Regions from separate parts of the Streptomyces durmitorensis genome, predicted to be linked through region 2. Evidence: riboswitches for the same ligand, from Rfam matches in the RefSeq annotation. Region 2 holds a riboswitch; each other region holds the start of a gene.
The links. A riboswitch is a leader RNA that binds a small molecule or an ion and turns the genes downstream of it on or off. The one in region 2 is predicted to bind S-adenosylmethionine.
Positions count from the first base shown of each region.

Region 1: it holds a riboswitch for S-adenosylmethionine, as region 2 does, so the genes downstream of both, M4V62_RS03640 (glutathione binding-like protein) here and M4V62_RS30350 (aminotransferase class V-fold PLP-dependent enzyme) in region 2, are expected to answer to the same signal.
Region 3: it holds a riboswitch for S-adenosylmethionine, as region 2 does, so the genes downstream of both, thrC (threonine synthase) here and M4V62_RS30350 (aminotransferase class V-fold PLP-dependent enzyme) in region 2, are expected to answer to the same signal.

Region 1 covers NZ_CP097289.1:833,328-843,380, reverse strand. Annotated here, with positions in the region: gene M4V62_RS03655 (ATP-binding cassette domain-containing protein) at 1-166, shown strand, start outside; gene M4V62_RS03650 (M13 family metallopeptidase) at 227-2,188, shown strand; gene M4V62_RS03645 (flavin monoamine oxidase family protein) at 2,449-3,990, shown strand; gene M4V62_RS03640 (glutathione binding-like protein) at 3,909-4,697, opposite strand; SAM riboswitch class IV at 4,996-5,140, opposite strand; gene M4V62_RS03635 (putative leader peptide) at 5,393-5,548, shown strand; gene M4V62_RS03630 (LLM class flavin-dependent oxidoreductase) at 5,655-6,884, shown strand; gene M4V62_RS03625 (NtaA/DmoA family FMN-dependent monooxygenase) at 6,908-8,335, shown strand; gene M4V62_RS03620 (LLM class flavin-dependent oxidoreductase) at 8,350-9,477, shown strand; gene M4V62_RS03615 (LLM class flavin-dependent oxidoreductase) at 9,917-10,053, shown strand, end outside.
Region 2 covers NZ_CP097289.1:6,806,188-6,816,240, reverse strand. Annotated here, with positions in the region: gene M4V62_RS30360 (SLC13 family permease) at 1-1,262, shown strand, start outside; gene M4V62_RS30355 (glycerate kinase family protein) at 1,376-2,584, shown strand; gene M4V62_RS30350 (aminotransferase class V-fold PLP-dependent enzyme) at 2,536-3,942, opposite strand; SAM riboswitch class IV at 4,107-4,223, opposite strand; gene trpD (anthranilate phosphoribosyltransferase) at 4,298-5,362, opposite strand; gene qcrB (cytochrome bc1 complex cytochrome b subunit) at 5,531-7,162, opposite strand; gene qcrA (cytochrome bc1 complex Rieske iron-sulfur subunit) at 7,159-8,214, opposite strand; gene qcrC (cytochrome bc1 complex diheme cytochrome c subunit) at 8,211-9,020, opposite strand; gene ctaE (aa3-type cytochrome oxidase subunit III) at 9,102-9,722, opposite strand; gene M4V62_RS30320 (DNA-binding transcriptional response regulator) at 9,902-10,053, shown strand, end outside.
Region 3 covers NZ_CP097289.1:5,213,315-5,223,367, forward strand. Annotated here, with positions in the region: gene M4V62_RS23465 (transposase) at 1-222, opposite strand, end outside; gene M4V62_RS23470 (alpha,alpha-trehalose-phosphate synthase (UDP-forming)) at 370-1,782, opposite strand; gene M4V62_RS23475 (DUF11 domain-containing protein) at 1,896-3,983, opposite strand; gene M4V62_RS23480 (glucosyl-3-phosphoglycerate synthase) at 4,040-4,984, opposite strand; SAM riboswitch class I at 5,153-5,287, shown strand; gene thrC (threonine synthase) at 5,305-6,612, shown strand; gene M4V62_RS23490 (MoaD/ThiS family protein) at 6,715-6,990, shown strand; gene M4V62_RS23495 (cold-shock protein) at 7,415-7,618, shown strand; gene groL (chaperonin GroEL) at 7,907-9,532, shown strand; gene M4V62_RS23505 (esterase/lipase family protein) at 9,645-10,053, opposite strand, start outside.

The DNA.
Region 1 (10,053 bases), 6.0 Mb from region 2:
CGAGCACCACCAGGCGGTGATGGCGCACGCCGACTGGATCATCGACATCGGCCCCGGCGGCGGCCACGACGGCGGTCAAGTGGTGTTCACCGGGACGCCCGCGGCCCTGGTGGCCGATGCGCGGACCGTGACGGCGCAGCATCTGCGGGAGTACGTCGCGGGCTGAGCCGAGCCCGCGGTGACCAGCCGATCGTGCTCGGGCCCGGTGTCCGCGTAGGGTGCGTGGATGAGCATGCTGGATGACGCCCGCGCGGGCATGAACCCTGAGATCCGGCCGCAGGACGACCTGTTCGGCCACGTCAACGGTCACTGGCTGGAGACCGAGGCGATCCCCGAGGATCGCTCCAGCTGGGGCCCCTTTGTGCAGTTGGTCGACACGGCCGAGGAACAAGTGAAGGTGATCATCCAGGATCTGGCGTCGGCCGCGTCGTCCGGCGCCGTCCCGGATGACGCACGCAAGATCGCCACGCTGTACGCCTCCTTCATGGACGAGGAGACGATCGCCGCCCGCGGGCTCGCCCCCGCGCAGCCCTTGATCGACGAGGTCGCGGGGGTGCGGGACACCCGGGAGCTCGCCGCGTTCCTCGGCCGCTTCGAGCGGACCGGCGGCTCCGGCCTCTTCGGTTCGTACATCGACACGGACGACCGCAACTCCGACCGCTACCTCTTCAACGTCCTCCAGGGCGGGCTCGGCCTGCCCGACGAGTCGTACTACCGCGAAGAGAAGTTCGCCGAGATCCGTGAGAAGTACGTCGCCTACCTCACCGAGCTCCTCACGCTCGGGCAGCACGCCTCGCCCGCCGATGCGGCGCAGGCGGTCCTCGCCCTGGAGACCCGTCTCGCCGCGGGCCACTGGGAGCGGGCCGAGACGCGTGACGTGCAGAAGACCTACAACCTCCTCACCCTGCACGAACTGATCACCCTGGCACCGCACTTCGACTGGCGCGCCTATGTCGAGGGGCTCGGGGGCTCGGACGACACCATCGCCGAGACGTGCGTCCGTCAGCCGTCCTACTTCCGGCACCTGTCCGCGGTCCTCGACGAGGTGCCGATCGAGCAGTGGCGGGACTGGACGCTGGTCCGGGTCCTTCGCTCGTGCGCGCCGTACCTCACGGACGCGTTCGTCCGGAACAACTTCGAGTTCTACGGCCGCACCCTCAACGGCACCCCGGAGCTGCGCGCCCGGTGGAAGCGGGCGGTCGGCTTCGTCGAGGGCTCCATCGGTGAGGCCGTCGGCAAGGAGTACGTGGCGCGGCACTTCCCGCCGAGCTCCAAGGCGATGATGGACGACCTCGTCGCCAACCTGCTCGAGGCCTACCGTCAGTCGATCGCCCGCCTCGACTGGATGACGGACGAGACGAAGGAGCGCGCGTACGAGAAGCTCGCCACGTTCCGTCCCAAGATCGGCTACCCGGACACCTTCCGCGACTACTCGGCCCTTGAGGTCTCTCCCGACGACCTGCTCGGCAACGCGCAGGCGGCGGACGCCTTCGAGTCCGACCGGCAGCTCGCCAAGATCGGTGCGCCGGTCGACCGCGACGAGTGGTTCATGCTGCCGCAGACGGTCAACGCGTACTACAACCCGGGCACCAACGAGATCTGCTTCCCCGCGGGCATCCTGCAGAAGCCGTTCTTCTCGCCCGACGCCGACCCCGCCGAGAACTACGGCGGCACCGGCTCGGTCATCGGCCACGAGATCGGCCACGGCTTCGACGACCAGGGCGCGCAGTACGACGGCGCGGGCAACCTCAACGACTGGTGGACCGCGGCCGACAAGACCGCGTTCGAGGCGAAGTCGAGGGCGCTGGTCAAGCAGTACGACGCCTTCTCGCCCCGCAACCTGCCCGACGAGTTCGTCAACGGCTCGCTCACCGTCGGCGAGAACATCGGCGACCTGGGCGGCCTGACCATCGGGCACACGGCGTACAAGATCGCTCTCGACGGCGCCCCGATGCCCGAGAGCGACGGCACGACCGGCTCCCAGCGGCTCTTCATGAACTGGGCCTACTGCTGGCGCACCAAGCGCCGCAAGGAGCAGGAGCAGCAGTACCTCACCATCGACCCGCACTCGCCGCCCGAGTTCCGGGCCAACATCGTGCGCAACCTGGACGAGTTCCACGAGGCGTTCGGGACGGCGGAGGGCGACGGCCTCTGGCTGGACCGTTCGGAGCGCGTCCGGATCTGGTGATCACAGGCGGCCGCGGCGCTCCTGCCGCGGCCGCCGTCTCCACTCTCCGAAGGCGCCCAGGACCCGCTACGGCGAAGAGCCCGTCGTACGTCCCGTAGGTGTCGTGGCTGCGAGAACCGCAGGACGGGTGGTCCCGGACGAGGGAATCCGTCGTCAACCAGGCATGTTGGTTAAGGAGTTAAGCAAGCAGGCTGCTTCGTGCACTCCACGGACACTCCACGGCCCAGGTCGATCCGACGGCCTACTGACGGGAGACACCCATGCCTGCTGGCGGAACCCCTTGGATGCGCGTCGTACGCGCGCGACGTGAACCGGCGGACGCCGGTACGACCCGGCGCACCGTGCTGCGTGGCGGACTCGCCACCGCGGGCGGTCTCGCGCTCGGCGGCACGCTCACGCCCACCGCCGCGCGCGCGGCGGACCGCACCACCGCGCACGACGCCCGCGTCGTCGTCATCGGCGCGGGCCTCGCCGGGCTCACCTGCGCCCACCGGCTTGCCCAACAAGGCGTCAAGGCCCAGGTGTTCGAGGCGAGAGACGGCCGGGTGGGCGGGCGCTGCTGGACCGCGCGGGGCTTCGCGTCGGGCCAGCTCGCCGAGCACGGCGGCGAGCGCATCGACACCCGGCACACCCATATCCGCAAGCTGGCCGCGGAGTTGGGGATCTCCCTGGAGGAGGAGAACCCCGATCGCGAGCACGGCGAGCGCGGTGTCATCCATCTCCAGGGCAAGGTGGTCACGGAAGACGCGGTCTACCGGGACATGGAGGTCGTGCAGAAGCAACTCGCCGCCGACGCGCGGCGCATCGGCAGTTACGCCGCGGACGAGGCGGGGCGCGCCGCCCGTGACTTCGACGGCCTGTCGGTGCGGGACTGGCTCGCGGCGAACGTCCCCGGCGGAATGTCGTCCCTGCTCGCCTCCGCCATGGCCAACAGCGTGGCCACGTTCTTCGGCAACAACGCCGACGAACTGAGCGCGATCAACCTCATGGAGCAGTACATCGGCCCCGACGGCGCCGACGAGAAGTACCACGTCAAGGGCGGTAACGACCTCATCCCCCAGGCGATGGCCGAGCGGTTGCCCAAGTCGGCCCTCCACTTCGACACCCCCCTCACGGCCGTGCGCCGCGCGGGCGGCACCTACCGGCTGCGCTTCGGCGGCCGCAGAGGGGAAGTCACCGCCGACCGCGTCGTGTTCGCCCTGCCCTTCACCACCCTGCGCCGCGTCGACCTGGACGGCGCGGGGCTCAGCGCCCGCAAGCGCGAGGCCATCGACAACCACGGCATGGGCACGGATGCCAAGCTGCTGTTCCAATTCGACCGCCAGTTCCCGCGGTTCGACGGATTCAGCGGCGGCATCATGAGCGACAACCCGCTGTTCAGCTCCTGGGACACCTCCTCGTACCAGACAGGACCGGAAGGTCTGCTCACCCTGTTCACCGGCGGCTGGAGCGGCGCGACCTACCCGGCCGAGCGCCCGCACGCCGCACCGTCGGCCACGGTGACGGACACGGCGCTGCGGCAGCTCGACGCGCTCGTCCCTGGCCTCAAGAAGGCGTACAACGGCCGCGGCTGGCTGGACTCCTGGGTCGACGACCCCTGGGCCCGCGGCTCCTACGCCTCCTACCGCCCCGGCCAGTACACCCGGTACTGGGGCTTCACGGGACGCCGGGAGGGCGGCCTCCACTTCGCGGGCGAACACACCAGCACGCACAGTCAGGGCTACCTCAACGGTGGTGTGGAGAGCGGGGAACGGGCGGCGCGGGAGGTGCTCGCGGCCTTGGGACGAGGGCCGTTGGCGTAGAAGGCGGGGTGGGCGTGCAGGCGGCGGACGTACGCGCGGACGTGGGGATGGGAGTCACCGGTCTCGGCCGCGTCCGGAGTGGGGTGGACGAGAGCGGCCCACAAGTCCACGTCCACCGAGGTGAGTTCGTCGCCCACGAGATAGGAATGGGAGGCCAGCCGGCCGTCGAGGCGGTTCAGCGTCTCGTCGGTGAGGGGGCTCGCGAGGAGTTCGTGCCAGGTGTCGATGTGCGCCGCCAGGGCCGATGGGCGCAGGAGGGGCCCGCTGCCGTGCGCGGCGAGGCGGCAGGCGAGGTCGCGCAGGATGTCGGGCGTGTGGTTGCTGACGATGTGCCCGCTCCAGCGGTCGCACAGGGCGGGAACGGTCAAGGGGCCGTCGAAGTGATGCTCGGTGGCCTCGTAGTAGCGGTGCAGGGAGTCGAGTGACGCCGCAGGGGTGTGTGCTGTCAGGAGCGTCGTGGTGACCGACTCCCGGAGCCCGAGCAGGTCGAGGGTGATCGAGACGCGCAAGGAGCGCGGACATCCGGCCGAGAGGTACAGGTGATAGCGGTGTGGCGCCGGGTAGAAGCCGCCGGCCAGGTCGGCGCCGATGCGGCTGCGGATGGGCGCGGGACAGCTGCCGTCCGGGGCGGTTTCGAGCGGGGAGCACGGAGCCGTGAGGGAAGCCGGGTGGGAAGCGTGGGAACGGTGCGACGTGGTCTCGGGCATGGCTCTCCAGACAGGTGAGGGGGCGCCGACCGCGCGCACGGCGACGGTGGCACAGCGGAGGGAGACGGAGAGGAGACGGAGAGGAGACGGAGAGGAGAGGAGAGGGAGAGGGCGATGCGTGGACGTCAGACGGCTGGAGCCGATGCGCTGCACACGCGCAACAGGTCGATGTGCAGCCGTCTGGTCAACACGCGGGGGCGGGGCCGGGGCGCGGTCAGGAGAGGCCGCTGGGTGCTCTTCCTCTCACCGACCGCCCTGGACATGTCCACCAGCCCTGCCGTCGAGGCCCGTTGCAACCGGGCCGCACTTGCCCCGCCGCCACGGCGCGACCCGGTCGTCACCCGGGGCACCCCGTCGCGGCGGAAGGGTTGCCTGCCAGCGGGCCGGGGCCGATGAACCGCTCGGGCAGGGAGCCTGCCGGGCGGGCGCTGACAATCGTGACCGTCCCCGGAAGTCTGGGTCCGGGCACAGGGCGGAGTCAAGAAGGCCGATGCCGTGGAACTCCCGGCGTGGAAGCGGAACAGAAGGAGCGACTCGGCGGTTGTCCCTGACGGACAGGGACGGCGAGGCACGTACGGCGATGTGAGGACGCCCATGATCGACGGGCATTGCGCACCGCTGCGGCCTCACGTAACGTCCCGAGCAGTTACGAGTGTCAGCGTCAAGCCCTGGCTTGCCGAGCGGAGGTGACGGACATGCCGGCAGTCTCCGCTGTGCCGTCCACGTCATCCCTGCTGCCGCCCGTGTCCGCACTGCGTGTCGTCACGATCGCCCCGAGCCGCCAGGTGCATCTGTACTCCCGGCCGCACATCGACCTCCAGCGCGTCGCCGGCGCGCTCTGTCGTTCCTGACCCGTCACCCCGCCGCCGCACCCTCGGAGCAGAGGGGCCGGTGTTCTCGTACGGTCGATCAGGAAGGCACTCCTTCGTGTCGTCATCATCTTCACCCTCGTCCGCGTTGCCCTCTTCCGCTCCCTCCGCTCCTTCGCTGCATCTGGCCGTCGCGCTCGACGGCGCGGGCTGGCACCCCGCCGCCTGGCGCGAACCAGCCGCCCGCCCAAGGGAGTTGCTCACCGCCCGGTACTGGACCGATCTGGTCACCGAGGCCGAACGCGGCCTGCTCGACTTCGTGACGATCGAGGACGGACTCGGCCTCCAGTCCTCGCACTTCACCGAACCCGACGGACGCACGGATCAGGTACGAGGGCGGCTCGACGCCGTTCTCATCGCCGCCCGTGTCGCGCCGCTGACCAGCCACATCGGCCTTGTGCCGACCGTGGTGGCCACGCACACGGAGCCCTTCCACATCTCCAAGGCGATCGCCACGCTCGACTACGTCAGCGAAGGCCGCGCCGGGGTACGGGTGCAGGTGTCCGCACGCCGGAACGAGGCCGCGCACTTCGGGCGCCGCACGCTTCCCGCCCTCGACGCCGTCGAGGACCTCGGCAGGCCGGACGTACGGGAGCTGACCTTCGACCTCTTCGACGAGGCGGCCGACTACGTCGAAGCCGTGCGCCGCCTCTGGGACAGCTGGGAGGACGACGCGGAGATCAGGGACGTGGCCACCGGCCGCTTCATCGACCGCGACAAGCTGCATTACATCGACTTCGAGGGCAAGCACTTCAGTGTCAAGGGCCCCTCGATCACGCCCCGGCCGCCGCAGGGCCTGCCTGTCATCAGCGCCCTCGCCCACGAGGGGCCGACGGATGCCCCGTTCCGGCTCCTCGGCCGCTCAGCCGACATCGGATACGTCACCCCGCGCGACACCGGGCACGCACGCGCCATCGTCACAGCCGTCCGTGCCGAACAGGACGCGGCCGGGCGCGCCGACGAGTCCCTGCATCTCTTCGGCGACCTGGTGGTGTTCCTCGACGACGACCCGGCCGTCGCAGTGGCACGCCGGGAGCGTCTGGACGCCCTCGCCGGTCACCCGTACACCAGTGACGCGCGGGTATTCACCGGAACGCCCGCCCAACTGGCCGACCTGCTCGTGGAGTTGGGCCGGGCCGGGCTGAGCGGATTCCGGCTGCGGCCCGCCGTTGTCGGGCACGACCTCCCGGCGATCACCCAGGGCCTGGTGCCCGAACTCCAGCGCCGCGGCGCCTTCCGGCGCGCGTACGAAGCCGACACCTTGCGCGGCCTCCTGGGCCTGACCCGCCCCGCCAGCCGCTACGCCGCCACCGCCTGAGCCGGACCGGAAGGGACCCCGTCATGAGCAAGTCACCGGACAAACCGCTCAAGCAGATCCACCTCGCGGCACACTTCCCCGGCGTCAACAACACCACCGTATGGAGCGACCCCGAGGCCGGGAGCCACATCGAGTTCAGCTCCTTCGCGCACTTCGCGCGCACCGCCGAGCGCGCCAAGTTCGACTTCCTGTTCCTCGCCGAGGGGCTTCGGCTGCGCGAACAGGGCGGAAAGATATACGACTTGGACGTCGTGGGGCGGCCCGACACCTTCGCCGTCCTCACCGCGCTCGCTGCCGTCACCGAACACCTCGGCCTGACCGGCACCATCAACTCCACCTTCAACGAGCCCTACGAGGTGGCCCGCCAGTTCGCCAGCCTCGACCACCTCTCGGGCGGGCGCGCCGCGTGGAACGTCGTGACCTCCTGGGACGCCTTCACCGGCGAGAACTTCCGGCGCGGCGGATTCCTCCCGCAGGAGGAGCGGTACTCCAGGGCGAAGGAATTCCTCAGTACGGCCAATGAACTGTTCGACTCCTGGCGCGGGGACGAGATCGTCGCCGACCAGGAGACCGGCGCCTTCCTGCGCGACGCGCGGGCGGGAGCCTTTGTCCACCAGGGGCAACACTTCGACATCCAGGGGCAGTTCAACGTCCCGCGCAGCCCTCAGGGGCGACCGGTCGTCTTCCAGGCCGGTGATTCGGACGAGGGGCGCGAGTTCGCGGCCGAGGGCGCGGACGCGATCTTCAGCCGGTACAGCACGCTCAAGGAAGGCCAGGAGTTCTACCGGGACGTCAAGGGCCGCCTGGCCCGCCACGGCCGCACCCACGACCAGCTCCTCATCCTGCCCGCCGCCACCTTCGTCCTCGGTGACACGGATGCCGAGGCGGAGGAGCTCTCGCGTGAGGTGCGGCGCAAGCAGGTCAGCGGTGCCACGGCGATCAAGCACCTGGAGTTCGTCTGGAACCGCGACCTCTCCGCGTACGACCCGGAAGGCCCGCTGCCCGACATCGATCCGGACGTCGGTGAGCACACCATCGCCCGCGGGCGTGCGCAGGTGCGGATGTACCGCGACCCGCTGGCCACCGCGCGGGAGTGGCGAGAGCTCGCTGCCGCGAACAAGTGGTCCATCCGCGACCTCGTCATCGAGACCGGCAACCGCCAGTCCTTCGTCGGCTCCCCGGCCACCGTCGCCGAGACGATCAACTCCTTCGTGCAGGCCGACGCGTCCGACGGCTTCATCCTCGTCCCGCACATCACGCCGGGCGGACTCGACGCCTTCGCGGACAGCGTGGTCCCGCTGCTCCAGGAGCGCGGCGTGTTCCGCACGGAGTACGAGGGAACCACCCTGCGCGACCATCTCGGCCTGGCCCACCCCGACTCCGGGGCGCGCTTGCCCGAGCCTGATCCCGAACCCGTACCCATACCCGTGCCCGCGTCGGCCGACCACTGAGGAGGACCACCCACATGTCAGCCATCCCACTCGGCGTCCTCGACCTGGTCCCGGTCTCGTCCGGTTCCACGGCGGCCGCCGCACTGCACAACTCCATCGACCTGGCCCGGCAGACCGAGCGATTCGGGTACGCCCGCTACTGGTTCGCCGAGCACCACCTCAACCCGGGCGTGGCCGGCACCTCACCGGCGGTCGTCCTCGCCCTGACCGCCGCCGCGACCTCGACGATCCGGCTCGGCGCGGGCGCGGTACAGCTCGGCCACCGCACAGCTCTGTCCACGGTCGAGGAGTTCGGCCTGATCGACGCGCTGCACCCCGGACGCCTCGACCTGGGCCTCGGCCGCTCCGGCGGCAAGCCGCCCGGCACACCCGCCGCCGCGCCGCCGACCGCGACCCCCGTCGTCGACGGCCACGCACCCAACGGACTGCGGATCCCGCCGCGCTTCTCCTACGAGCATCTGCTGGGCTCGCCCCGCGTCGCCCTCCAGCGCAAGCTGCTCCAGCAGCCGCACGCCCAATCGCAGGACTACGGGGAGCAGATCGACGACATCCTCGCGCTGCTCGCGGGGACGTACCGCTCCGCCGACGGCATCGAAGCGCATGTCGTGCCCGGTGAAGGTGCCGACATCGAGGTGTGGATCCTGGGCAGCAGCGGCGGCCAGAGCGCGGACGTCGCGGGCCGCAACGGCCTGCCTTTCGCGGCGAATTACCACGTCAGTCCGGGGACGGTGCTGGAGGCCGCGGACGGCTACCGCGCCGCGTTCAAACCCTCCGACGTACTCGACGAGCCCTACGTCAGCGTCTCCGCGGACGTCGTCGTCGCCGAGGACGACGAGACCGCCCGCGAACTCGCCGCGGGCTACGGCCCGTGGGTCCGCAGCATCCGCACGGCGGAGGGCGCCATCCCGTACCCGACGCCGGAGGAAGCGCGCCGGCACGTCTGGACCGACGCGGACCGGGCGCTGGTGGAGGACCGTACCGAAACCCAGTTCACCGGCTCCCCGGGACGCGTCGCCGACCAGCTGGAACAGCTCCAGGAGGCCACCGGCGCCGACGAGTTGCTCATCACCACGATCACCCACGGCCACGCCGACCGGGTGCGCTCCTACGAACTCCTCGCGGAGGAGTGGCGGCGCAGGTGATCCTCGCCCTCGCCCTGCCCGGGCGAGGGCGAACACCGAACACGTCGTTCAGGAGACGGCGGCAGCTCGGGGACGGGGCCCGGCGGTACCGCGATTCGGGACCTGTATGTCCACATGGCGGAACCGGGTTGTCGCCGGCACGAGGACCCGGTCAGGATGCACGCATGAACCCCGCCCTCGTCTCCCGTCGCCACGTGGACCTTCTGCGTGTCTCGGGGATGCTGTGTCGGGCCATCTCCTGTTGTCGCGCGGCCTGTTGCTGAGCGCTCCACCGAGCCTCCGCACCCCTGCACACCGCTGACGACCTCATTCGACCGGTCGCCCGCCGTCGCCGCACCTGACTCCTTCCTCAGCCCCGGACACCCGGGCAGCCCGGCACGCCCCTGCGCATGACGCGGGGCGGCCCGCCCGCGTCCGCTCTCTCCCGAGGTGCCCCAGCATGTCCTCCCCTGCCGCCCCCGTGCTGCACTGGTTCCTGCCCACCGGCGGCGACGGCCGCGACCCCGGCGGTGTCACCGCCGTCCAGGGCCGCACCGCCACCGCGACCCGACGCGCCGCCGACCTCGGGTATCTCGC
Region 2 (10,053 bases):
CGCCGATCGACGACACGTACATCGCGCTCGGCGCCGGACTCGCGCTCACCGCGACCGGGGTGATCAGCAGCGACACGCTCTTCGGCACCCTCGGTGACGAGACCGTCTGGCTGCTGATCTGCGCCTTCGTGCTCGCGGCCGCGGTGGCCCGCAGCGGACTCGCGGGCCGGGCCGCGGCCTTCCTCGTCAGCGGGGCGCGCAGCGTACGGCAGTTGACGCATCTGACGACGGCCGCCCTGGTCGTCACGGCCTTCGCGGTGCCCGCCACGTCGGGCCGCGCCGCGCTCGCCCTGCCCGTCTTCCTCGCCCTCGCCAAGGTCCTGGCCGACCGCAGGCGCCTGGTGGTGATGCTCGCCCTGCTCTTCCCGACCGTCATCCTGCTCTCCGCGGTCGCGACCCTCATCGGCGCGGGCGCGCATCTGATCACGGTGTCCGTGCTGTGGGAGGCCACCGGGGAGCGGATCGGCTTCACGCAGTGGATGCTGCTCGGCCTGCCGCTCGCCATCGCCTCGTCCCATCTGGCGGCGGAGACCGTCCTGTTGACGACGACACGGCGGGCCGACCGCAAGGGCCCGGTCCACATCACTGTCGAGCAGCTCCAGGAGCACAGCGAGCAGCCGGTGACCGGAGCCTGGGAGCCCGCCGAGACCCGCTGCGCCCTCCTGCTCGCCACGGTCGTCGCCCTCTGGTGCAGCGAGCCGCTCCACCAAGTGCCGCCCGCCGTCGTCGCGTTGATCGGCGCGGTCGTCGCCTCCTCCCCCGCTCTTGGCACCGTACGTCTGAAGGACGCCCTGAAGACGGTGCCGTGGTCGCTGCTGCTCTTCATGGCCGCGACCATGGCGATGGGTGTCGCGCTCGCCGAATCGGGGGCGGCGAAGTGGCTGGTGGGCGGGGTCCCGCTGGATGTGCCGCCCTGGCTCTTCCTGACCGTCGTCGTGGCGGTCAGCACGGCCGCGCACCTGATCCTGCAGTCCCGCTCGGCCCGCTCCTCCGTCCTGGTCCCGCTGGTCGTCGCGGCGGCCGTCGGCGCGGGCGTCAACCCGGTCGCGGCCGCCCTGGCCTCCACGGCGGCCGCCGGCTTCTGCCACACCCTGCCCGCGTCCGCGAAGCCCGTCACGCTCTTCGCCGACATTCCCGGCACCCCCACCTACGCCCCGCGCGACCTGCTGCGCCTCTCCGCGGTCCTGGCGCCGCTGACCGCCGCGCTCGTCCTGCTCTTCGCCGTCGCGCTCTGGCCGCTGCTCGGCGTGCCCGTTCGCTGAGCGCTGTGCTGGAACGTCATCTGCGGGGCCGGTGGGGGCTGGTCGCGCCGTTCCCCGCGCCCCTTCGGGGCGCTCCCCCTCGCCCATCCGTTCCCTCTGCCGTGGAGACCCTCATGCTGACCCGTTTCGCCATCGCCCCCAGCGGCTTCAAGGAGTCCCTGTCCGCGCAGTCCGCGGCCGAGGCCATCGCCGAAGGGGTACGCCGCGTCGTCCCGCACGCCGAGACCGACCTGATCCCCCTGGTGGACGGCGGCGAGGGCACCGCGCGCGCCCTGGCCACCACGGGCGGCGGCCGCCTGGTCGCGCTGCCCGCCACCGGTCCCGTCGGCCAGCGGATCGGCACGCACTTCGCGCTGCTCCCCTCCGGCACCGCCGTCGTCGAGATGGCCGCGGTCGCCGGGCTCTCGCTGGTCCCGCGCGATCTGCGCGACCCGGGCGCCACCACGACGTACGGCGTCGGCGAGCTGATCCGTGCCGCACTCGACGCGGGCGCACGCCGCATCCTGGTCGGCTGCGGCGACTCCGGTACGTCGGACGGGGGCGCGGGGGCGCTCCAGGCGCTCGGCGCCCGGCTCCTGGACGCGGACGGCTGGGAACTGCCGCGCGGCGGGCGGGAGTTGGGCCGCCTGAGCCGGATCGACCCCTCGGGCCTCGACCCCCGCCTGAAGGACACCGAGATCCGCGTCGCCTGCAACCCCTTCAACGTCCTGACCGGCGAGCGCGGCGTCGCCCGCGTCTTCGGCCCCCAGAAGGGCGCGACCCCCACGCAGGTCGAACAGCTCGCGGCGGCCCTTGAACACTGGGCGCACATCCTGACCCGCGACCTGCACGTCACGGCGGATCTCTCCCAAGGCCCCGGAACGGGTGCCTCCGGCGGTCTCGGCGCCGGCCTCGCGGCGCTCGGCGCCCAGCTCCTGCCCCGCTTCGACGTCCTGCTCGACCACCTGGACCTGGACGCACGCCTGGCCCGCGCCGACCTCGTCGTCACGGCCGAGGGCGCCCTGGACCACCAGACGCCACGCGGCAAGATCCCCGCCGAAGTAGCCAGGCGCGCCAAGCGGTTCGGCCGCCCGGTCCTGGTCCTCGCGGGCACGATCGGCCAGGGCGCGCACCACGTACGGGCGGAGGGCGTGGACGCCTACAGCGCGATCCTGCCCGCGCCGGTCTCGCTCACCGAGGCGCTCGGCCGGGGCGGCGAATTCCTCACCGACGCGACCGAGCGGGCCCTGCGGATGATCGTGCTGGGCTCACGCCTGAAGGGCAGGCCCAAGGCTCAGGCGGCCGTGGTGTCCGGGACGCAACGCCCGTCCTCCGTGCGGTAGTTCCAGCGCGCGCCGTCCGCCACGAGCTCCTTGACGGCGCGCACGAAGCGCTCCACGTGCTCGTCCGGGGTGCCCGCGCCGAAGCTGACGCGGATGGCGTTCAGGGACTTCTCGCCGGGCGCGGCCTCGGGGGCACCGCACTCGCCCTGGGTCTGCGGGTCGCTGCCGAGCAGGGTGCGCACCAGCGGGTGGGCGCAGAAGAGACCGTCGCGTACGCCGATGCCGTACTCGGCGGAGAGCGCGGCGGCGAAGTGCGAGCTGTTCCAGCCCTCGACGACGAAGGAGATGACGCCGACGCGCGGCGCGTCGTCGCCGAAGAGCGAGAGCACCTTCACGGCGGGCACGTCGGCGAGGCCCTCGCGCACCTTCGCGATGAGGTGGCGCTCACGGGCGACGAGCTCGTCGAAGCCCGCCTCGGTCAGCGCCTTGCAGGCGGAGGCGATCGAGTACACGCCGATGACGTTCGGCGAACCGGCCTCGTGCCGCGCGGCGGTGTCGTGCCACTCGACGTCCACGCCGCCGTCGCTGCGCCGCGCGACCTTCCGCGAGGCGCCGCCGCCCGCGAGGTACGGCTCGGCGGCCCGCAGCCAGTCGGAGCGGCCCGCGAGGACGCCCGAGCCGAAGGGCGCGTACAGCTTGTGGCCGGAGAACGCGACCCAGTCGACGTCCAACTCGCTGATGGAGACCGGGTGGTGGGGCGCGAGCTGCGCGGCGTCCAGGACGATGCGGGCGCCGTGCGCGTGGGCCGCGGCGGCCAGCTCCTTGACCGGCCACAGCTCACCGGTGACGTTCGACGCGCCGGTCACGCAGACCAGGGCGGGCCCGTAGGGGTCGCGGTCGGCGAGGGCGCGCTCCAGGGTGGCGACGGCCTGGTCGGGGGTGCGCGGCGCGTTCAGGTACGTCACGCGGGCGTCGCGCCAGGGCAGGAGCGAGGCGTGGTGCTCGGTCTCGAAGACGAAGACCTGGCAGTCGGCCGGGAGGGCCGCGGCAAGCAGATTCAGCGAGTCGGTGGTCGAGCGCGTGAAGACGACCTGGTCGTCCTCGCGGCAGCCGAGGAACTCGGCGACGGTGACCCGGCTGTTCTCGAAGAGGTCGGTGGAGAGCTGCGAGAGGTACCCGGCACCGCGGTGCACGCTGCCGTAGTACGGCGCGTACGCGGCCACGTCGTCCCACACCCGCTGCAGCGCGGGGGCGCTCGCCGCGTAGTCGAGCGCCGCGTAGGTCACCTCGCCGCCGGTGACGAGCGGCACGGTGACGTCACGGCCGAGCACCGGCAGCGGCGCGGCACAGCAGGGGTCGGCGGACTCGGCGGAGGCGGCGGCGGAGTCGGTGGTGGTGGCGACGATGCGTGCGGACATGGCGAACTCCCGTGGGAAGGCAGGCGAGTTCACTGCAAGGGCGCCGTCACGGCGCTGCAGTGATGAAGAGAAAAGGGGGTGCGGAAAAGGGGCCGGAAAGCCCTATCGCATTCGCTTGCTCACGAGACTGCTCCCTTGAGGACCAGGACCCCAGGGTTCGCAGGGGTCCGCGCTTGCCATGGACCTTGCTGTCCACGGCCTGGTCTTCACCCGGGGCACCCCGCCACGGACGGAGGGTTGCCGGACAGCGAGCCGGGGCCTAATCGCTGTCACTCATGACCTGCGCAGCATCTTGCCACACGATCTTCCCGGTGCCCACCGCAGTCCGGGATCCGGACTGCGGTGGGCACCACATTCACCTGTTGCTGGCCGACACCCAGCGCTCAAGGGCCTTCTTCGCGGCCCCGGAGTCGATCGACTCGGCCGCCTGCGCGATGCCCGCGCGGATCTGCTCCACGAGGCTCCCCTCGCCCGGCGAGAGGGCCACCAGGGCCGCCGCCGAGTTGAGCAGCACCGCGTCCCGCACGGGCCCGGTCTCGCCGTCCAGGAGGCGCAGCGCCACCTCGGCGTTGTACGAGGCGTCGGCGCCCCGCAGCGCCTCCACGGGGACGAGGTCGATGCCGACGTCGCGCGGGTCGAAGGACTCCTCGCGCACGGCGCCGTCCCGCACGACCCAGACCCGGGAGGTCGACGTGGTCGTCAGCTCGTCGAGGCCGTCGTCACCGCGGAAGACGAGGGAGGAGTGCCCGCGCTCGGCGAAGACCCCGGCCACGATCGGCGCCATCCGCGCGTCGGCCACACCGACGGCCTGGGAGCGCACCCGGGCCGGGTTCGTCAGCGGACCCAGGAGGTTGAACACGGTCCTGATCCCCAACTGGCTGCGCGCACCGCCCGCGTACCGCAGCGCCGGGTGGAACTTCACCGCGAAGCAGAAGGTGATCCCCGCCTCCTCCGCGACCTCGACGACCCGCCGCGGGGTGAGCTCAAGATTCACGCCGAGCTTCTCCAGCACGTCGGAGGCGCCGCTGGCCGACGACGCGGCGCGGTTGCCGTGCTTGACGACCTTCGCGCCCGCGCCGGCGATGACGATCGCGGACATCGTGGAGATGTTGACGGTCTTGGCACCGTCACCGCCCGTGCCGACGATGTCGACGGTCCGCCCCGGCACCTCGATCACGTTGGCGTGCTCGTACATGGTGCGTACGAGACCGGAGATCTCCTCCACGGTCTCGCCCTTGGCCCGCAGCGCCACGACGAAGCCGGCGATCTGCGCGTCGGTGGCCTCGCCCCGCATGATGCGGTCCATCGCCCAGGCCGTGTCGTCGGCGCTCTGGTCGGTCCCGTCGAGCAGGCCGTTCAGCACACCCGGCCAGGAACGGGCCGCCGCGGTATTGCCTCCTGCGGGGGTCACAGCGCTCATAGCCGCTCCTGGGTTCGTCAGCGTAGGAAGAAAGCATCCCGGTACATGGGGACGGGACCACCTTATCCAGCCCGGGGGACGGCAAAGAGCCCCGTCCATGCACTGGATGCAGGGGACGGGGCTCTCGCCGTGGCGACCTCGGGTCAGAACGTCGGAGCGTTCGGAGGATCAGTGGTGGCCGTGGCCGCTCGTGATCTCCTTGTACTCCTCGGTGGTGGGCTTGGGGATCTGGTTGTCCTCCCCGTAGTAGCCCTTGCTGAGCTTGGCCCGGAGCTTCTGCGAACCGGTCACCTTGCGCTCGACGCCGTTCTCGTCGACCGAGGGGCCGATCTCGACCGGCGCGTACTGCTCGTGCGCGGTGAGCGTGTGCAGCTGCTCCTGGCCCAGCGGCTCGTGGACCTCGATGAACTCACCGTGCGGCAGGCGCTTGATGATGCCCGACTCGCGGCCGTGCAGGACCTTCTCCTTGTCGCGCCGCTGCAGACCCAGGCAGATCCGCTTGGTGGCGATGAAGGCGAGGACCGGTGCCACGAAGAAGGCGATGCGCACGAACCAGGTGATCGAGTTGATCGACAGGTGGAAGTGCGTGGCCCAGAGGTCGTTTCCACCACCGACGAGCAGCACGAAGTACCAGGTGATCCACGCGACGCCGAACGCCGTGCGGGTCGGGACGTTGCGCGGGCGGTCCAGGATGTGGTGCTCGCGCTTGTCGCCGGTGACCCAGGACTCGATGAACGGGTAGACCGCGATCGCGACCAGGACCAGCGGGAAGATGATCAGCGGGATGAACACGCCCAGGACGAGCGTGTGACCCCAGGCGTTGATCTCCCAGCCCGGCATGACACGGATCAGACCCTCGGAGAAGCCCATGTACCAGTCGGGCTGGGCTCCGGTGGAGACCTGGTCGGGACGGTAGGGACCGAGCGCCCAGATCGGGTTGATCGTGGCGATCGCCGAGATGGCCGCGATCACGCCGAAGACCAGGAAGAAGAACCCTCCGGCCTTCGCCATGTAGACCGGGAGCAGCGGCATGCCGACGACGTTCTTGTTCGTCTTGCCGGGGCCCGCGAACTGCGTGTGCTTGTGGTAGAAGACCAGGATCAGGTGCGCCACCACGAGGCCGAGCATGATGCCCGGCAGCAGCAGGATGTGCACCGAGTAGAACCGGGCCACGAAGTCGCCGCCGGGGAACTCCCCGCCGAACAGGAACATCGACAGGTACGTGCCCACGATCGGCACGGACAGGACGGCGCCCTGCATGAAGCGCACACCGGTACCGGAGAGCAGGTCGTCAGGGAGCGAGTAACCGGTGAAGCCGGTGAACATGCCGAGGACGAACAGCAGGAACCCGAAGACCCAGTTGACCTCGCGGGGCTTGCGGAAGGCACCCGTGAAGAAGACGCGCATCATGTGCACGAACATCGCCGCGAGGAAGATCAGCGCCGCCCAGTGGTGGATCTGCCGGATCAGCAGACCACCGCGCACATCGAAGCTGATGTGCATGGTCGAGTTGAACGCCTCGGACATCAGCTGGCCCTGCAGCGGGATGTAGCTGCCGTGGTACTCCACCTCGTTCATCGACGGGTGGAAGAACAGGGTCAGGTACACACCCGTGAGGATGATGATGATGAAGCTGTAGAGGCAGATCTCACCGAGCATGAAGGACCAGTGGTCCGGGAAGATCTTGCGCATGTTGGCCTTGGCCAGGGAGTAGATCCCCAGGCGGCCGTCTGCCCAGTCGGCGACCCGCTCACCGGCGGGCGCGTCCTTCTTGCGCGTATCAGTCGTCGTAGTGCTCATCCGCGCTCCCAGAATGCAGGACCGACAGGCTCAGCGAAGTCGCCGAGCGCCTCGAGGTAGCCCTCTTCGTTCACGGCGATGCGCAGCTGCGGCAGCGCGTGACCGGCCGGGCCGAAGATCACTCGGGCACCGTCGGAAAGGTCGAAGGTGGACTGGTGGCACGGGCAGAGGACGTGGTGCGTCTGCTGCTCGTACAGGGAGATCGGGCAGCCGACGTGGGTGCAGATCTTCGAGTACGCGACGACACCGTCGTGCGACCACTCGAGCTCCTGCTTGTCCTTGATGTTGTCCGGCTGGATCCGGACGATCATCAGGGCCGCCTTGGCGATCTCCTTCTGGAAGTCGTGATCGTGCTCCTCCAGGCCCTCGGGCTTGGCGAAGGTCAGCGAACCGACCTGGATGTCCGACGGACGCAGCGGCTCGTTCGTGTTCATGTTCACGAGCAGCTTGCCCTTGGACCACAGCGTGTGCCGCAGCTTGTCCTCGGGCAGCGGACCGAGGTCGCGCAGCAGGACGACGCCGGAGAGCGGCACCATGGCAAGCGCGCCGAACATCGTGTTGCGGATCAGCTTGCGCCGGCCGAACTGCGACTCCGCGGCACCGGCCTTGAAGTCGGCCATGACCTTGGCCTTGACCTCGGGCTCGGCCTCGATGGGGTGCCGCTCGTCGGCGACCTCCACGTCGGACATCAGGGTGCGGGCCCAGTGGACCGCGCCCGCGCCGATGCAGAAGAGCGCGAGACCCAGGGTCATGCCCAGGGAGAAGTTCAGCGCGCTGATGTGACCGATCGGGAAGATGTAGACGCGCTTGTCGACCGGGAACGACACGAACGAGGCGATGAAGCCGATCGTGGCGAGCATCGAGAGCGTGAACAGGAAGGCGACCGCACGCTCGGAACGCCTGGCGGCCCGCTCGTCGATGTCCTGGACACGATGCTCGTGGGGCGGAAGCCCCGGGTCGGCGAACGGGTTCTCGTCCGCGACAGCCACCGAGCCGTGCTCGGTCTCCTGCACGCTGGGCAGGTTCTCTTCTGATTTCTCTTGGCTACTCATGACTTCTTGGCCTTTGCGGTCCGAGCGGCGACCCACACGGCGACCGCGATCAGCGAGCCGAGACCGAAGATCCAGCCGAACAGGCCTTCACTGACCGGACCCAGGCCACCCAGCTTCAGACCGCCAGGGCTCTCGGTCTGCTCGCCGTTGACCGCGTCGAGGTACGCGATGATGTCCTTTTTGTTCTTCTCCGGCATGATCGTGTCGGGGAAGGACGGCATGTTCTGCGGGCCGGTCTGCATGGCCTCGTAGATGTGCTTCGGGGAGACATCCTCCAACGAAGGAGCGAACTTGCCCTTCGTCAACGCGCCGCCCTCACCGGTGAAGTTGTGGCACTGCGCGCAGTTGGTGCGGAACAGCTCGCCACCCTTGGCGATGTCCGCCCCGTCCGGGCTGTACTGCTTCTCGGTGGGGATGGTCGGGCCCGCGCCCAGCGAGGCGATGTACGCCGCGAGCTGGTCGATCTGGGCCTGGTTGTAGATGGCCTTCTTCTTCGGCGCCTGGGCGCCCGGCTGCTGCAGCGGCATACGGCCGGTGCTGACCTGGAAGTCGACGGCGGCTGCGCCGACGCCCACCAGGCTAGGACCGTCGGTGGACCCCTGACCGCCGGTTCCGTGGCAGCTGGAGCAGCCCACGGAGTACAGCTTCTTGCCCTCGTCGATGGCGAGGGACTGGGCGGTGTCGTCGGCCTGCGCCTTGTCCGCGGGTGCGAACGCGGCGTACAGCCCCCCGGTGGCCGCCAGCGCGAGGAGTAGGACGACGACCGCCGCCAACGGGTGGCGTCGTCGTGCGGAGAGCTTTTTCACGGATTACCCCGGTGTCAGGATCTTCAGCGTCGATGCTTCTGGAATGAGTCGGACGTCGGGCCCTGCTGGGCCCGGACCCGTTTACTTGATCATGTAGATCGTGGCAAAGAGACCGATCCAGACAACATCGACGAAGTGCCAGTAGTAGGACACGACGATGGCTGCGGTCGCCTGCTCATGGGTGAACTTCCTGGCCGCATACGTCCTGCCGAGGACCAGCAGGAAGGCGATCAGACCGCCTGTCACATGCATGCCGTGGAAGCCGGTGGTCAGGTAGAAGACCGAGCCGTACGGGTCGGACGAGAGCGAGAGGCCCTCGTGCTTGACCAGCTCGGTGTACTCGTACACCTGACCGCCGATAAAGACCGCACCCATGATGAAGGTGACGATGAACCACATCCGGAGCTTCTTCACGTCACCACGCTCGGCGGCGAAGACGCCGAGCTGACAGGTGAGGGAGGAGAGCACCAGGATCGTGGTGTTCGTCGCCGAGAACGGGAAGTTCAGCGCGGACGCCATTTCCTTCCAGTGCTCAGGACCTGTCACCGATCGCAGGGTGAAGTACATCGCGAAGAGGGCCGCGAAGAACATCAGCTCGGAACTCAGCCAAATGATGGTTCCGACGCTGGTGAGGTTCGGCCGATTGACCGGCGGGTGCGCGTGCCCGGTATCTACTGTCGTTGCTGTCGCCACGACCGACATTATGTCGGTCGCTTATCCCGCCCTCACCCCGGGGGGTGCCGTTCGGAGTGTCTGCGGGGTGTGTCCTGCCCGTATGGCCCATCGAAGGGCTGTCCGAACCGCTGTTGACGGGGTGTCCGGAGGAGTAGCATCCGCGCATCGGCCCCTGGCCGAGAGCCCCTCAACGAAGCGGAGGAACAATGCAGCCGACCGCCACGGTGCTGGTCTACAGCGACAACGCGAGCACCCGCGAGCAGGTCCGGTTGGCCACCGGACGCAGGCCGGCGGCGGACGTTCCCGCGGTCGAGTTCATCGAGTGCGCGACGCTGCCCGCCGTGCTGAAGGAGCTCGA
Region 3 (10,053 bases), 1.6 Mb from region 2:
CGCCCGCTTGCGCACTGTCCATGCCGGGGCGTCATGCCCTACCCCGGCCGCACACCGCGCCTTCAAATCCCCAGACGCCAACGACCCGAGATGCAGGCCGACTTCACGTAGGACCGCCTCATCGTTGGGCCCGAGGTCTTTCAGGCGGGCGCGGATCGCCACCCCACCCGCAGCGGGCGCGACGAACGGTGAGGCCAGCACCCGCAACCCGTCAGCAACCACTGCCCGCACCCCCAGCCGCTCTACTGCGCCTCCCCGTCATGGCCTGATCAACGAGCCGTACCCGCGCAGGTCACCCATTCGGCCGAAGAGAATCCGTTCCCAGCCCTCTGGAGGTCGTGTCCGGCACGGGTCGCGTGCCCTCCGCGGCTAGCCCTCCAGCGCCCGCAGCTGGTCCAGGAACCACTGCGCCGGCGGCAACGCCGTAGCCGCCGCAGCGAGCCGCTTCGTTCGTTCTGCCCGCTCCTCCACCGGCATCGCCAGCGCAGCGTGCAACGCGGCCGCCGTCCCCGTCACGTCATAAGGGTTCACGACAAGCGCGTCCTCGCCCAGCTCCTCGTACGCCCCCGCCTCCCGCGAAAGCACCAGCACGCACCCCTCGTCGGAGACGACAGGCACCTCCTTGGCCACCAGGTTCATCCCGTCCCGGATCGGATTCACCAGCGCCACGTCCGCCAGGCGGTACGCCGCCAGCGACCGTGCGAAGTCGTCCTTCACGTGCAGCACGACCGGGGTCCAACCCTCCACCCCGTACTCGGAGTTGATCTCGTCGGCCACCCGCTGCACTTCCGCCGTGTAATCGCGGTACACCGCGAGGTCCTGCCGCGAGGGGTAGGCGAAGGCCACGTGCACCACCCGCTCCCGCCACTCCGGCCAGGACGCCAGCAGCTCCCGGTAGGCCCGCAGCCCCCGCACGATGTTCTTCGACAGCTCCGTCCGGTCCACCCGGACGATCACCCGTCGGCCCGACCCCACCTGCTCCCGCAGCGCGACAAGCCGCTCCTCCACGTCCGCACGGCGCGACCGTTCCCGCAGGAAATCCGCGTCGGCCCCGAGCCCGTGCACCCCGATCCGCGTACCCGACGTACCGCCGAGGACCGCCACGCAGCACTCCGTGAACGCGTCCGCCCACCGCCCCGTCAGGAACGCCGCCCGGTCGGCGCCCAGGATGCCCCGCAGGAGCTGTTCCGCGACGTCGTCCGGCAGCATCCGGAAGTAGTCCACCGGCGCCCACGGCGTGTGCGAGAAGTGGCCGATGCGCAGGTCCGGGCGGAGTTCGCGCAGCATCCCCGGGACCAGCGCCAGGTGGTAGTCCTGGACGAGGACCGCGGCGCCCTGAGCGGCGCTCTCCGCGAGCGCTTCGGCGAAGGCCCGGTTGTAGGTCTCGTACGACGCCCACTGGGCCCGGAACTCCGGTCCGAAGGCCGGTTCGAGCGGCGTCTGGTAGAGCATGTGGTGGACGAACCACAGCACCGAGTTCGCGATGCCGTTGTACGCGTCGGCGTGCACCCCCTCGTGCGAGCCCGCGTCGATGTCGAGCATCCGGACCCCGGGCTCGCCCACCCCGCGCCGCACGGCCTCCCGGTCGCCTTCACCCAGCGCCGCGCAGACCCATAGGGCAGCAGGGTCGGAACCGTCGGAGTCCCCGATCGCGCTCAGCCCGGAGACGAGTCCGCCGCCGCCCCGCTTGGCCGTCAGCTCCCCGTTGTCCTCCAGGGCGTACGTGACGGGGCCGCGGTTGGACGCGACGAGGACCTGGGCGGCGGCGTGCTCGGAGACCATGTGCCGAACCTAGCCCTTCCCGGAAGCGCTCAAACGTACGGCCGGACCCGTGGCGGGCCCGGCCGTATACATTCAGCGAAATCAGGGAATCCGGGGAACCCAGGGACCCGCGGCTAGTCCCGCCTGCTCCTCGCCGCCGCCACCGCGAGCGCGCCCAGTGCGCACAGGGCGATCGCGAGGCCCGCGTACAGCATCGTGTCCGAGTCGCTGCCCGTGTCGGCCAGCTGGGGCGGGGCGTCCGCGCGTCCCACGGGGCCGTTCTGCGGCTCCTGCGGGGCAGGACGTGCCTGCACGCGCTGGGCGAGGATCGCCGAGGTGCACGGGTCGTCGCCGCCCCGGACGGATGCGGGGCAGTTGCTGCCGGGCGCCGTCACGGTGACCACCCTGACCTGGCCCGCCGTGCAGGAGACCGTCAGCTTCTGGGTGACGGTGACCTTGCCGTGCGGGCGGACGTCGCCCTTCCAGACGTACTTCGAACCCTGCTTGGTGACCTTGCCGCTGCTCGCGACGGGCTTGGTGCCGGGCGTCACCTGCCAGGACGCGGTGGCTCCGGTACGCGTGCTGCCCGAGGGGTTCTTGATGGTGATGGTGTTCTTGACGTCGCTGCACACCGGCGCGGTCCGCCGTGCGGGCACGTTGGTGATCCTGACCGGCGGCTGCTTCCGCTCGATGACCGGCGCGGCCCCGCACTTGGGGTCGGTGCTGCCCGCGTCGCAGTTGGAGCGCGGGGTCTCGACATCGACGTTGTTGAGCAGCTTGCCGTCGCCGCTGACTGGGTCCTTGATCTTGACCGAGTACGTCACCGTCGCCGTCTCACCGGCCGGGATGTCGCCGGTGTAGCTGATCTTCGGCTTGGTGTACGAGACGTCGCCGGTGCTCGCCTTCGCGTCGTCGTTGTACGTCGCGTCGTCGAGGTTGTCCGTCAGGTCGTCGCTGAACTTGGCGTTCGGGTAGTCGAGCTTGCTGATGTTCTTCGCCTTGACCGTGTAGGTCAGCGTGCCACCCGGCTTGATCGTCTTGGGGCTCGCCGTCTTCGTCACCTCCAGGTCGGGGACCGGGACGGAGAGCGCGAACGCCGAGGGGACGTACGTGTCGCCCTTCGTGGAGAAGCTCAGCGTCGTGGAGGTCGCGCCGACCGGGATCGGCTCGGCGGCCGGGGCGCGGGTACCGCTGCCCGTGACGTCGAACTCCTTGGCGTCGATGGAGAGGTTGTTGGTCATCTTCGGGTCGAGGGCGCCGTCGTCCTCGCTGATGAAGAAGTTGTTGGTGCTGCCCGTGTGCGCCTCGGTCATGGTCTGGCCGCCGACCAGGAAGCGGTCGCCGGGGGTGTTCCAGTCGCCTTCGTACGCGGTGACGCTGGCGCGCGGCTTGCCGTCCGTGCGGTAGAAGCCGTCGACCGTGACGCTGGTGGCGGGCGACGTGGAGCGCTGCAGGACGTGGCCGCCGTAGACGTAGACGTTGCGGCGGTCGGGGGCGTGGTCGTCGTTGGGGCCGTCGTACTTGTAGACGACGGTGAGCGACCAGCCCGCGACGCAGCCCTTGCCGGTGGGCGCCCAGATGTCGCCGACCGCGACCGGGACGGGTGCTCCGGTGCCGGTGACGCCGCTGAAGAGGCCCGTGATGTCGGCCTCGCCGGTGTAGTAGTGCGGGCCGTTGGTCGACGCCGGGTCCTTGACCAGGTTCGCCGGGGTGACCTTCGAGGGAGGCGCGCCGTCCACGCCGACGGCGGGCACCGCGTCCAGGGGTTCGCCGGGGGATGGCTGCACGTCGGCGCCCGAGATGTCGCAGCGCCTCAGCTGGGCGCCGCTGGGGCCCTTGTACGTTCCGTCGTTGCCGCCGAAGAAGAGGCGTGCGTACGCGACCTTCGCGCCGGGCGGGATCGCGACCTGGCCGGTGCTCGATCCGTGTTCGGGGTCCATGCCCGCGGCGTTGATCCGCTGCATGACGAAGGTGTTGTTGTTGTCGCGGCCCTGGCCGTCCGCGGCGGTGGCGCAGCGCGCCGCCATGTCCGCGGGCGTCGTCGGGCAGCCCATGACCGTGTTGCCGATGGTCCTGAAGTCGCCGTACAGCGATTCGTCGTAGCGCTTGGCGAAGGGCTCGATCACATCCGCGGCGGCGGGTGCGGCCGCGGCGCCGAGCGCCCCTGCCGCGAGTCCGGCCGTGGCCAGGGCCACACCGCCGATGCGTCGCGCGCTTCCCATTACCTGTCTGACCCACATAAGTGGGAAATGTAGACAAAACGCCCGGTCTTGGGCGGTTACGCCACGCGGCGAGCGGTGTACTCCGCGATGTCGGCCATCGGCGGCCGCTCCTCCGTGTCCACCGAATGGGTCCGCGGCTCGAACCCGTCCGCACCCCGCTCGAACTGCGTGAGCTCGGGGCGTACGAGATGGCCGCGCGCGAGCCGCAGCTGCGCCGTCCGGTAGATCGCCGCCGCCATCCGGCCCAGCGCCTGCCCGTCCTGGTGCCGGTGCTTGCGCACGCCGACATCGACCTGCGCGAGCGCGTCCAGGCCCACGGTGTGCAGGGCGTCGACGAGCAGGCCCAGCTCCACTCCGTAACCGACGGGGAACGGCAGCCGCTCAAGGAGTGACCTGCGCGCCGCGTACTCGCCGCCCAACGGCTGGACGAACCCGGCCAGTTGGGGCCAGTGCATGTTCAGCAGCGGGCGCGCCATCAGCTCGGTGACCCGACCGCCCTGACCTGCGGTTCCAGCCAGCGGACGGTCGTACATCGCCTTCACGAAGTCCACGTCGGGCTCGGTCAGGAGCGGGCCCACGATGCCGGTGACGAAGTCCGCCGAGAACTCCCTCAGGTCCGCGTCGACGAACGCGACGATGTCACCGCCGGTCACCAGGAGTGAGCGCCACAGGACCTCGCCCTTGCCGGGCACGGCCGGGATGCGCGGCAGGATCTCGTCCCGGTGCACGACCCGCGCGCCCGCCTCACGGGCGACCTCGGCCGTACGGTCCCGGGATCCGGAGTCGATCACCACGAGCTCGTCGACCAGGCAGGCCTCCTCGACCAGCTCCCGGCGGATCTCGGCGACGATCTCCCCGACCGTCTCCTCCTCGTCGAGCGCGGGCAGGACGACACTCACCGAGGCTCCCGACGCCCGTTTGGCGGCGACGAGTGCGCTGAGCGGACGGTCGGCAACGGACCAGGAACGCCTGGTCAGCCAGCGCTCGGCCTCTTCCAGCACGGGTTGCTCCTCCTGTGTGTGGCCTACATGTGATCCATCTCGCGGTTCGGACGACTATCTCAAGGGTCCAGGCCGTCGGTTACAGTCTTGAACAACGCGGATGACCATCGCATGTCGGGGGTCGACGCGTAACAAATGCCCTGGGCCCCCAAAGCCCCGGCGCCATACCGCTCATCCAGAGGGGCAGAGGGATACGGCCCGTTGAAGCCCCGGCAACCATCCCGCCGACCGCGCACGCGAGGTCTCGGTGGGGAAGGTGCCAATTCCGTCTCGTGACGAGATGCGTCACGGGGAAGATGAGGAGAAAGGGCCTCGCCTCCATGGCTGCGCAGACTGTCGGAACGTTCGAAAACACCCCCTCCACCACGGGTTCTGTGGACCTCGGCCCCGCATCGGGCCTTTCCTGCCGCGAGTGCGGCGAGCTGTACGCGCTCGGCCCGATCTTCGCCTGCGAGGCCTGTTTCGGCCCGCTCGAAGTCGCGTACGACCTGCCGACCGGTGACCCCGAGGCGCTCCGGAAGCAGATCGAGTCCGGCCCCGACAACATCTGGCGCTACGCGCCTCTGCTGCCCGTCCCCGCGGACGTGGCGTCCAAGCCGAACATCAACCCCGGCTGGACCAAGCTCGTCAAGGCCGACAACCTCGCGCGTGAACTCGGCGTCGAGCAGGGCAAGTTGTTCGTCAAGGACGACTCCGGCAACCCGACGCACTCGTTCAAGGACCGTGTCGTGGCGCAGGCCATCGAGGCGGCGCGCGCGTTCGGCTTCACCACCCTCTCCTGCTCCTCCACCGGCAACCTCGCCGGCGCCGTCGGTGCCGCCGCGGCACGCGCCGGCTTCCGCTCCTGCGTGTTCATCCCGCACGACCTGGAGCAGGGCAAGGTCGTCATGGCCGCGGTCTACGGCGGCGAGCTCGTCGGCATCGAGGGCAACTACGACGACGTGAACCGCTTCTGCTCCGAGCTCATCGGCGACCCGCTGGGCGAGGGCTGGGGCTTCGTGAACGTGAACCTGCGGCCGTACTACGGCGAGGGCTCCAAGACCCTCGCGTACGAGATCTGCGAGCAGCTGGGGTGGGTCCTTCCCGACCAGCTGGTGATCCCGATCGCCTCGGGCTCGCAGCTCACGAAGATCGACAAGGGGCTCAAGGAGCTCATCGCGCTCGGCCTCGTCGAGGACAAGCCGTACAAGATCTTCGGCGCGCAGGCCGAGGGCTGCTCGCCGGTGTCGACCGCCTTCAAGGCCGGGCACGACGTCGTCCGGCCGCAGAAGCCGGACACCATCGCCAAGTCGCTCGCCATCGGCAACCCCGCCGACGGGCCGTACGTCCTGGACATCGCGCGTCGCACGGGCGGTGCGGTGGAGGACGTGAACGACGAGCAGGTCGTCGATGCGATCAAGCTGCTCGCCCGGACCGAGGGGATCTTCGCGGAGACCGCCGGTGGTGTGACGGTCGGCGTCACGAAGAAGCTGATCGAGGCGGGCCTCATCGATCCCTCCCTGACCACGGTGGTCCTGAACACCGGTGATGGCCTCAAAACGCTTGACGCTGTCGCTGAGACTTCGCAGGCCACCGCTACCATCCGGCCCAGCCTTGACGCGTTCCGCGCCGCCGGGCTCGCCGACTAGCCGCCGTAGGGCCTGACCGCCGTCGTCGACGGCGGTCGTGGTCCGTCCTCGCGCAGTTCCCCGCGCCCCTGAAGGGGCCCCACACACCCCGAGGTGAAATCAATGAGCGTCAAGGTTCGCATCCCCACCATTCTTCGCACCTACACCGGCGGTCAGTCCGAGGTCGCCGCAGAGGGGGCGACCCTCTCCGAGGTCATCGCCGACCTGGAGGCCAAGCACGCCGGTATCGCGGCCCGTGTCCTGGACGACCAGGGCAAGCTGCGGCGCTTCGTGAACGTGTACGTGAACGACGACGACGTCCGTTTCGAGCAGGGCCTTCAGACCGCGACGCCGGACGGCGCGGGGGTCTCGATCATTCCCGCCGTCGCCGGTGGTTGATCCTTTAAAGAAACACCCTGCGTAATCTTCATTGCCCCCTCCGCGAGAGAAGCGGAGGGGGCAATTCCATGTGGTTGAGCGCGGTACAGTTGGGAAGCGAGCTTCCCCGTTTGTGCCGAGCGCATATACGAAGTCGCCCCGAGGGCGACAAGAAGTAGCCAAAGTGCACTGCCCATTTGCCCTTCTCGTGGCATTTGTCTGGCCCGACTTGCCCTGAACTCCGGTAAATCCTCCGCATATTTCCGATCAGGCGTGCCCAGAATTCTCGTCCGATTGACCTGTTGCAGAGGGCAGTTGGACAGATACATTCAGCCGCGGTCGACGCGTTCCGGCGCACGCCTCCACAACCCATTGGGGGGGTGAGGTCTGACCCGGGTCCGCGAAGTGCGGGTCCGTGCAAGGGCCAGTAATAGGGGAGTTAGGCATGGCTCAGGGCACCGTCAAGTGGTTCAACGCGGAGAAGGGGTACGGCTTCATCGCGGTCGACGGTGGTGCGGATGTTTTCGTCCACTACAGCGCGATTCAGATGGACGGCTACCGCACCCTTGAAGAAGGTCAGCGAGTTGAGTTCGAGATCTCGCAGGGCCAGAAGGGTCCGCAGGCGGACATGGTCAAGCTCGCCGTCTGATCTCGGCGCGATCGGCCAGCGACTTAGCGAGTGACGAAGGGCCCGTATCCCCACAGGGGGTGCGGGCCCCTCGTACGTCTGGGATCCGTGAGAGGCGCTTGCACTCGCAGGGGTCGAGTGCTAATCATTGGGCTTAGCACTCTCCGAGTGAGAGTGACAGAACTTGGATCGGGTCGGTGAGGCCCGCAGGCCGGGTGGGGCAAGGAACCACAAGGCTTGCAGGCCGTCCGTCGCGGGCGCTGGCGCGATCCGGAAGCATGCCACCCCTGTCCGGGAGGACCACTTCACATGGCCAAGATCATCGCGTTCGACGAGGAGGCACGGCGCGGCCTCGAGCGCGGCATGAACCAGCTCGCCGACGCCGTCAAGGTGACCCTGGGCCCCAAGGGTCGCAACGTCGTCCTCGAGAAGAAGTGGGGTGCCCCCACGATCACCAACGATGGTGTTTCCATCGCCAAGGAGATCGAGCTCGAGGACCCGTACGAGAAGATCGGCGCCGAGCTGGTCAAGGAGGTCGCGAAGAAGACGGACGACGTCGCCGGTGACGGCACGACGACCGCGACCGTCCTGGCGCAGGCGCTGGTCCGCGAGGGCCTGCGCAACGTAGCCGCCGGTGCCAACCCGATGGCCCTCAAGCGTGGCATCGAGAAGGCCGTCGAGGCCGTCTCGGGCGCCCTGCTCGAGCAGGCCAAGGACGTGGAGACCAAGGAGCAGATCGCTTCGACCGCCTCCATCTCCGCCGCCGACACCCAGATCGGCGAGCTCATCGCCGAGGCGATGGACAAGGTCGGCAAGGAAGGCGTCATCACCGTCGAGGAGTCGCAGACCTTCGGTCTTGAGCTTGAGCTCACCGAGGGCATGCGCTTCGACAAGGGCTACATCTCGGCGTACTTCGCCACCGACATGGAGCGTATGGAGGCGTCGCTCGACGACCCGTACATCCTGATCGTCAACTCGAAGATCTCGAACGTGAAGGACCTCCTTCCGCTCCTCGAGAAGGTCATGCAGTCCGGCAAGCCGCTGCTGATCATCGCCGAGGACGTCGAGGGCGAGGCCCTGTCGACCCTGGTCGTCAACAAGATCCGTGGCACCTTCAAGTCCGTCGCCGTCAAGGCCCCGGGCTTCGGTGACCGCCGCAAGGCCATGCTCGGCGACATCGCCATCCTCACCGGTGGCACCGTCATCTCCGAGGAAGTCGGCCTCAAGCTGGAGAACGCGGGCCTCGACCTCCTGGGCCGCGCCCGCAAGGTCGTCATCACCAAGGACGAGACCACGATCGTCGACGGCTCCGGTGAGAGCGACCAGGTCCAGGGTCGCGTCAACCAGATCCGCGCCGAGATCGAGAACTCGGACAGCGACTACGACCGCGAGAAGCTGCAGGAGCGCCTGGCGAAGCTCGCCGGCGGTGTTGCGGTCATCAAGGCCGGTGCCGCGACCGAGGTCGAGCTCAAGGAGCGCAAGCACCGCATCGAGGACGCCGTTCGCAACGCGAAGGCCGCCGTCGAAGAGGGCATCGTCGCCGGTGGTGGCGTGGCCCTCATCCAGGCCGCCGCTGTCTTCGAGAAGCTTGAGCTCGAGGGCGACGAGGCCACGGGTGCCGCCGCTGTGAAGCTGGCCCTGGAGGCCCCGCTGAAGCAGATCGCGGTCAACGCCGGCCTTGAGGGTGGCGTCATCGTCGAGAAGGTCCGCAACCTTCCCATCGGCCACGGCCTGAACGCCGCGACCGGTGAGTACGTCGACATGATCGCCGAGGGCATCCTCGACCCGGCGAAGGTCACGCGCTCTGCCCTGCAGAACGCCGCGTCCATCGCCGCACTGTTCCTCACCACCGAGGCCGTCATCGCCGACAAGCCGGAGAAGGCGGGCGCTGCCCCGGCCGGCGGCGGCATGCCGGGCGGTGACATGGACTTCTGATCCGCCTCTGGCTGATCAGCGGTTCATCGCTCCACGCGAACCGAGGGCGGCACTCCTTCTCACGAAGGGGTGCCGCCCTCGGGCGTTTTCCGGGAGCCGGGAGCGGTGCGGGCTACGGCAGGCGGTCCAGGATCCAGGTGCAGAGTTCTTCCGTGACCAGGGTGTGGCCCTCGTTCTGGGAGGCGCAGAGGTACTCGTCCAGTTCGCTGTCCTCGGAGTCCGCGACCGGGTCGTACAGCTTGCTGTGGTCGTCGATCTCGCGCAGGGCGATGGCGCTGACCGACGGGACGAAGCAGTGCTCGCGGATCTCCGCCTCCGAGCCGAGGCCGATGAGCGCCGGGATCTTGTCGAGCTCGTCGGCCAGGATGCCGAAGCCCTCCAGGGTGCCGCCGGGTGCGCCGTCGATCTCGGGCAGGGCCGAGGTGTGGATCTTCGGCTTGCGCAGGGTCACCACCCGTAGCTGGGCGATCAGTTGGTCCACCCCGGCGGACTGGGTGTAGAGGTTGGTGCCCGTGATGGCC